DNA from 2 places in the Hydrogenophaga defluvii genome. Region 2 is predicted to be linked to the other one. Evidence: riboswitches for the same ligand, from Rfam matches in the RefSeq annotation. Region 2 holds a riboswitch; the other holds the start of a gene.
What was found. A riboswitch is a leader RNA that binds a small molecule or an ion and turns the genes downstream of it on or off. The one in region 2 is predicted to bind cobalamin.

Region 1 (3,138 bases), on a different contig from region 2:
TGCCGTTGACGCAGCTGCCGGGACCGCTCACATAGGTGATGAGGTTGTCCACCCGGTTGCGGTAGGCCACCACGGCGAAGTGGCGCGTGGGCGTGTCGTGCTTCAGTCCGAACTCGATGTTGCGGCCGGACTCGGCCTTCAGGTCCGGCGTGCCGTAGATGCTGAAGCGCTGGTACAGCGTGGGCACACGGAAGGCCGTGCCGGCCGAGGCGCTGGCGCGCCACTGGGGCGACAGCTCGTAGGCGTAGGCCGCGCTGCCGGTGGTCTTGCCGCCGAACTCGCTGTCCTGGTCGTGGCGCAGGTTAAGCTGCAGGCTGTGCCCATCCCAGCGGCGGCCGTGGCCCAGGGCCAGCGCGTCCTGCGAACGACGGGTGCGAGTGGGGGTGGTGCTGGCGTTGTCCAGCTCATCCTCGCGGCGCTCCAGGTCCACCGACCACTGTTGTCCGCCGGCATGCCAGCTGTTGTGCAGCAGGTAGCTTGTGATGTGGGTGTCGGTCACGTAGGGCGAAGGTCGGGTCTCGTAGCGGTCGCGGCTGCGGTTCACGCTCAGGCGGCTGTTGTGGCTGGGGCTCCATTGCGCCAGCCATTGCAGGCCCAGGGTGTTCAGCCGGTGCAAGGCATGGTCGTCCCGGCCCGGGGTGGACGCGTCGTATTGCGTGTCCTGACGGGTGTGCAGCGTCGTGGCTTCCAGCCGGTGTTCGCGGTGGAGCTGCCAGCCCAGACGCGCACTGAGGGCCTCATGCTCATACCCGTCGCGGTCGGGGTTGCCACTGGGCTGCACGTTGAAGCCCTGGCTGCTGTCGCGGCTGAGCGAAAGTGCGTAGTCGAAGGCGCCTTCGCGACCACTGAGGCCCGCCTCCACCTGGCGCGTGCCATGGCTGCCCACCCCCATGCCCACGCTCGGGTTGAAGCCGGCTTCGCCCCGGCGGGTAAAGATCTGGATGACACCACCGAGGGCGTCGGAGCCGTAGACCGCGGCGGCCGGACCTCGGACGATCTCGATGCGATCGATCTGCGCCAGCGGGATGGCGTTCCAGGTGGCGCCGCCGGTGGATTGCGAGTCCACCCGCACGCCGTCCACCAGCACGGTGGTGAAGCGGCTTTCGGCCCCGCGCACAAACACGCTGGTGGTGGCGCCAGGGCCACCGTTGCGGGCGATGGTGATGCCGGGCTGGCGGGCCAGCACGTCGGCAATGCCGGTGGCGCCGCTGCGTTCCAACGCCTCGCGGTCAATCAGGGTGACGTCGGCCACCACGTCGGTCAGCGGCTGCACAACGCGGGTGGCGGTGACCAGGGTTTCGGACAGGGCGGCCACAGTGACCTCGGCCGAGGTTTGGGCGTGGCACAACGGTGAGGCACAGGCGGCCAAGGCCCACGCGGCACGGTGCGCGCGGAGAGAGCGGGTTTTCATGAACAAGAACAAGCCAGGATGTCCGCACCGCCTTCCCCGACGGTGAATGGACCTTACGGTGCCGCGCTTGCGATGCAGGCGTGGCACCCCCTTGTTGGCCGGTATCCGGGCTGGCGGAGCAACATCCGTCGCCTTCCCAGTCGCCTTGCGGGCGGCCAGTGGCAGTGAGGGATGCGGGGGTGAGGATCACCCCGTCCGCTTACCGTTGCGGGGGCAGCGCTGGTTAGGAGTGGCCTGTGTTACAGGCCGGTTCCCCCCAGCTTCCCGTTGAACTGCGGCCCAAGAGGCGGGCCGCGAGCACCAACGAGCGCATTGTAAACACTGCGCCGTTGTCTTCGCCTTGGTTCGATGTGTGCCGCAGTACAGGTCGGCCGACCAATCCCGCAAACACGTTTTGCACGTCTTCGTTGGCGTCCAGCGCCGCCAGGAAACTTTCCACCTCGTCCAGTTGCGCGGGCGTGAGACTGGCGGCGCTGACCGGGTTCTTGGGCCGGTAGCCCAGCTTGGACGACAGCAACTTGAAGCCATGGGCGGGCAGGGCGCGGCCCACCAGATCGAGGTCGGTGGGCGCGGTGATGAACAGGGTTGCACCGTCCTCATCGGCGGGCTCGAAGTCCTGCGCGCCGGCCTCGATCGCGGCCAGTTCGGGGTCGGCGCCGGGCGTGGCCGGTTCGGCTTCGATCAGGCCCACGTGGTCAAAATCCCAGGCGACAGAACCCGAGGTGCCCAGTTGGCCCTTGCGGAACAGCACCCGCATCTCGGAGGCGGCGCGGTTCACGTTGTCGGTCTGGCATTCCACCATCACCGGCACGCGGTGCGGGGCAAACCCTTCGTAGATCACATGCTCGAAATGCACGACTTCACCGCTGAGGCCCGCGCCTTTCTTGATCGCGCGGTCCAGCGTGTCTTTGGGCATCGATGCCTTGCGGGCCTGCTCCACCGCCAGGCGCAGGCGCGCGTTGGCGTTGGGGTCGGCGCCATCGCGCGCCGCGATCATGATGTCCTTGACCAGTTTGCCGAACAAGCGCCCCTTGGCGTTGGCCGCCAGGTCCTTGTGTTTCGCTTTCCATTGCGCGCCCATGCTGCGTACCTTTGTGTGTGATGAATGTTTGGGGCTTCAGTCTTCGAGCAGGCGTGCCTTGACGTTTTTGCCCTTGATGCGGCTGAGCCGGTTCGCCACCTGCTCGGCGATGGCGCGGTCCACCGCGATGTAGGTGGACCACTCGTTGACGTTGATCTTGCCCACCTGTTCGCGGGTGTAGCCCAGGTCGGCGGTGAGGGCGCCCAGCACGTCGCCGGGGCGGATTTTTTCCTTGCGCCCGCCCTGGATGTGCAAGGTGACCATGGGCGCCAGCAGCGGGCCGCTGCCGGTGGGCTTGAGCTCGTCCAGCGGGTGCCACACCGACTCTTGCTTCTGCAGTTGTTCGATGCGGCCCACCGCGCCCATTTCATCGAGGCTGGCCAGGTTCAGCGCCAGGCCACTTTCACCGGCGCGCCCGGTGCGGCCGATGCGGTGGATGTGCACCTCGGGGTCGGGCGTCACGTCGACGTTGATGACGGCGGCGAGGCTCGCAATGTCCAGCCCACGCGCGGCCACGTCGGTGGCCACCAGCACCGAGCAGCTGCGGTTGGCAAAACGCACCAGCACCTGGTCGCGGTCGCGCTGCTCCAGGTCGCCGTGCAAGGCCAGCGCGCTGATGCCTTGGGCGTGCAGCACGTCCACGAGG
Region 2 (3,138 bases):
CAGCCATAGCCCAGCGCCAGCGCGTCCTGATGGCGGCCTGAAATGGTGGGCGTGGTGCTGCTGTTGTCCAACTCGTCTTCACGGCGCTCCAGCGCGGCGGTGAACACCTGTGCGCCCAGGCGCCATTCGTTGTGGAACAGGTGACTGGTGATGTCGGTCGCGGTGAGGAAGCTGAAGGGCAGGCTGTCGTAGCGGTCGCGGCTGCGGCTGCTGCTCACGCGCGTCTGGTAACTGTCGGACCAACGCGCCGTCCAGTTCAAACCCAGGGTGCTGAGGTCGTGCACGCTGCGGTCGTCCACGTCGGGCATGTAGCCGTCGTATTGGCTGTTCACATGGCTGGTCAGGGCCGTGGCTTCCAGCCGGTGGCGCGCGTCCACCTGCCAGCCCAGGCGTGCCGATGCCGAGCGGTTGCGGTGACCGTCCTTGTCGGGGTTGGCGCCGGGTTGGGAATCGAAGCCACTGGCGCGTTCGCCCGCCAGCGACAAGGCGTAGTCCACCGTGCCGTTGCCGCCGCTGAGGCCCAGCTGGACGCTGGCCAAACCGTGGCTGCCCACGCCCAGCGAGGCAGTGGGTGCAAAACCGGCCTCGCCCTTGCGGGTGAACAGTTGCAACACGCCGCCCACGGCATCGGAGCCGTACACGGCGGCGGCCGGGCCACGCACCAGCTCGATGCGGTCGATCTGCGCGAGTGGCACCGCGTTCCAGGTGACACCGCCGGTGGACTGCGAATCCACCCGCACGCCGTCGATGAAGACGGCGGTGAAACGCGGGTCGGCCCCGCGCACAAACACGCCCGTGACCGATGCCTGGCCGCCGGTGCGGGCCAGCTCGACGCCGGGCAGGCGCGCCAGCACGTCGGCCAGGCCCACGGCGCCGCTGCGCTCAATGGCTTCGCGATCGACCACGGTGACATCGGCCACCACATCCATCAGGGGTTGGGCCACGCGCGTGGCGGTGACCACGGTTTCGCGCAGTTGCGCGATTTGTTGCTGTGCATGGGCGGAGCTGGTGGGCCAAACCAGGGTCAAGGCCAGGGGCAGCGCGGCAAGGGGGGCGCCGGGGGTGCGGGAACGCATGGGGTTGTCCATCGATCAAGGTGTCCTCACCGCCTTCCCCGACGGTGCCTGGACGTCAAGGCGGCGCACACCTGGGCGCGCACCACCACCTTGTTGGCCGGTATCCGGGCTGGCGGAGCGATTCCCCTCGCCTTCCCAGGGGCCGTGTGGACCACCAGTGGCGTTGAAGGAAACGGAGGCGTGGCCGCTGTGCGAAGCCACTTTCTCGTCCGCTTACCGTTGCGGGGGCAGCGCTGGTTAGACACCACCTGTGCAGGTGGCCATCCCCCAGCTTCCCGTTGAACTGCGGCATGTGAGCCACACCGCGAGCACCAACGCTACCGATTGTAGTCACGTGGTCCGGGCGCGGCGCCTACAATGGCGGCGACATGGCTGCCACCCACCCCATCGATCAGATTGCCGAGCGCGTCGAGCGCTTGCTGCTGCGACACGAGGAACTGCGCCGCACCAACGCCTTGCTGGCCGAACAGGTGCGTACGCTGACCCAGGAACGTGACGCCCTCAAGGGGCGGCTGGGCGCGGCGCGCCAGCGCATCGATCTGCTGATCCAACGCCTGCCAACGCCCGGTGTGAAAGACGAAGCATGAGCAAACCCGGCCTGAAACAGATCGAGGTTCAGATCATGGGCAACAGCTATTTGCTGGCCTGCCCAGACGGTGGCGAGGCGACGTTGCTCGATGCGGTGGAAAAGGTCGATGCGGCGATGTGCCGCATCCGCGACGCGGGCAAGGTCAAGGCACGTGACCGTATTGCGGTCTTGGCGTCGCTGAACATCGCTTTTGAGCTGTCGCAGAAAGAGGCGCTGGCGTTCAACGCGTCTTCCTTCGGCCACACGGAAGACCCGGCGCAATCGGATGCACAGGCGACAGAATCGACCGCCGTGGAAGCGCGTCTGATGCAATTGGTGCGTCGCCTCGACCAAGCCCTGGAAAACGACGGCCAACTGCTTTGATGCGGCCCGACTGGCCTACAATGTCAATTGTCTGCGGCGCGTGCCGGGCTTTATATTTCCTTGAACCAATGCTCATTGAGCCCGGGCTTGGTACATTGCATGGTGGGTGTGAGCGTCTCGCGTCAGACGAACCCGAAGCCCTGCTGCCCTCGCCCACCTGAACCCCGGTTCAGGATGCCGGTCCGGTGGCACCGCAGACACCCTCTTTTTCCGGTTGAGCGTTCGGCATGGTGAGTTGAGCGTGCGTGTGCTCAACATCACCTCCCTTCACCCCATGCTCCTGGACCCCATCCTCATCGTCGAATTGGCCGTGCTTGGCCTGTGCACCGGTTTTCTGGCCGGTCTGTTGGGCATAGGGGGCGGCATGATCATGGTGCCCTTCATCACCTTCATCATGGGTTCGCGTGGTGTGGCGCCCGAGTTGTCGGTCAAGATGGCCATTGCCACCTCCATGGCCACCATCATCTTCACATCGGTCTCCAGTGTGCGCGCCCACCACAAACGCGGAGCCGTGCGCTGGGACATCGTCAAGGGCCTGGCACCGGGCATTGTGCTGGGCGCCATGGTGGCGAGCCTGGGCGTGTTCGCGGTGCTCAAAGGCGCCTGGCTGGCGCTGCTGTTTGCGGCCTTTGTCGGCTTTTCCGGCACCCAGATGCTGCTGGACAAAAAGCCGGCGCCCACCCGGGGGCTGCCGGGCACGGGCGGCCTGGTGGGCGCAGGTGGCGTGATCGGCTTTCTCTCGGGCCTGGTGGGTGCGGGCGGCGGTTTTGTCAGCGTGCCGTTCATGACTTGGTGCAACGTGGCCATCCACAACGCGGTGGCCACCAGCGCCGCGCTGGGTTTCCCGATTGCCGTGGCCAACGTGGCAGGCTATGTGGTGGCCGGGGCTTCGGTTCAGGGGCTGCCCGCCGGGTCACTGGGCTACATCTTCCTGCCGGCACTCGCCGTCATTGCCACGGCCAGCGTGCTGACCGCCCCGCTGGGCGCCAAGGCGGCCCACGCCTTGCCTGTCAAACAGCTCAAGCGCGCGTTTGCCGCGGTGCTCTATGTGCTGGCGGCCTACATGCTCTACAAAGGCTTGAGCATGTGAGCGTGGGAGCGGCGCCGTCT

Region 1: it holds a riboswitch for cobalamin, as region 2 does, so the genes downstream of both, ACFQU0_RS20705 (TonB-dependent receptor domain-containing protein) here and ACFQU0_RS06645 (TonB-dependent receptor domain-containing protein) in region 2, are expected to answer to the same signal.

Annotation. Positions count from the first base shown of each region.
Region 1 is NZ_JBHTBZ010000088.1:10,877-14,014, forward strand. Features, by position in the region: gene ACFQU0_RS20705 (TonB-dependent receptor domain-containing protein) at 1-1,411, opposite strand, end outside; cobalamin riboswitch at 1,491-1,731, opposite strand; partial or broken gene ACFQU0_RS20710 (YebC/PmpR family DNA-binding transcriptional regulator) at 1,782-2,492, opposite strand; gene dbpA (ATP-dependent RNA helicase DbpA) at 2,529-3,138, opposite strand, start outside.
Region 2 is NZ_JBHTBZ010000014.1:46,315-49,452, reverse strand. Features, by position in the region: gene ACFQU0_RS06645 (TonB-dependent receptor domain-containing protein) at 1-1,076, opposite strand, end outside; cobalamin riboswitch at 1,155-1,407, opposite strand; gene ACFQU0_RS06640 (DUF904 domain-containing protein) at 1,445-1,663, shown strand; gene ACFQU0_RS06635 (cell division protein ZapA) at 1,675-2,028, shown strand; RNA gene ssrS (6S RNA) at 2,054-2,232, shown strand; gene ACFQU0_RS06625 (sulfite exporter TauE/SafE family protein) at 2,303-3,118, shown strand.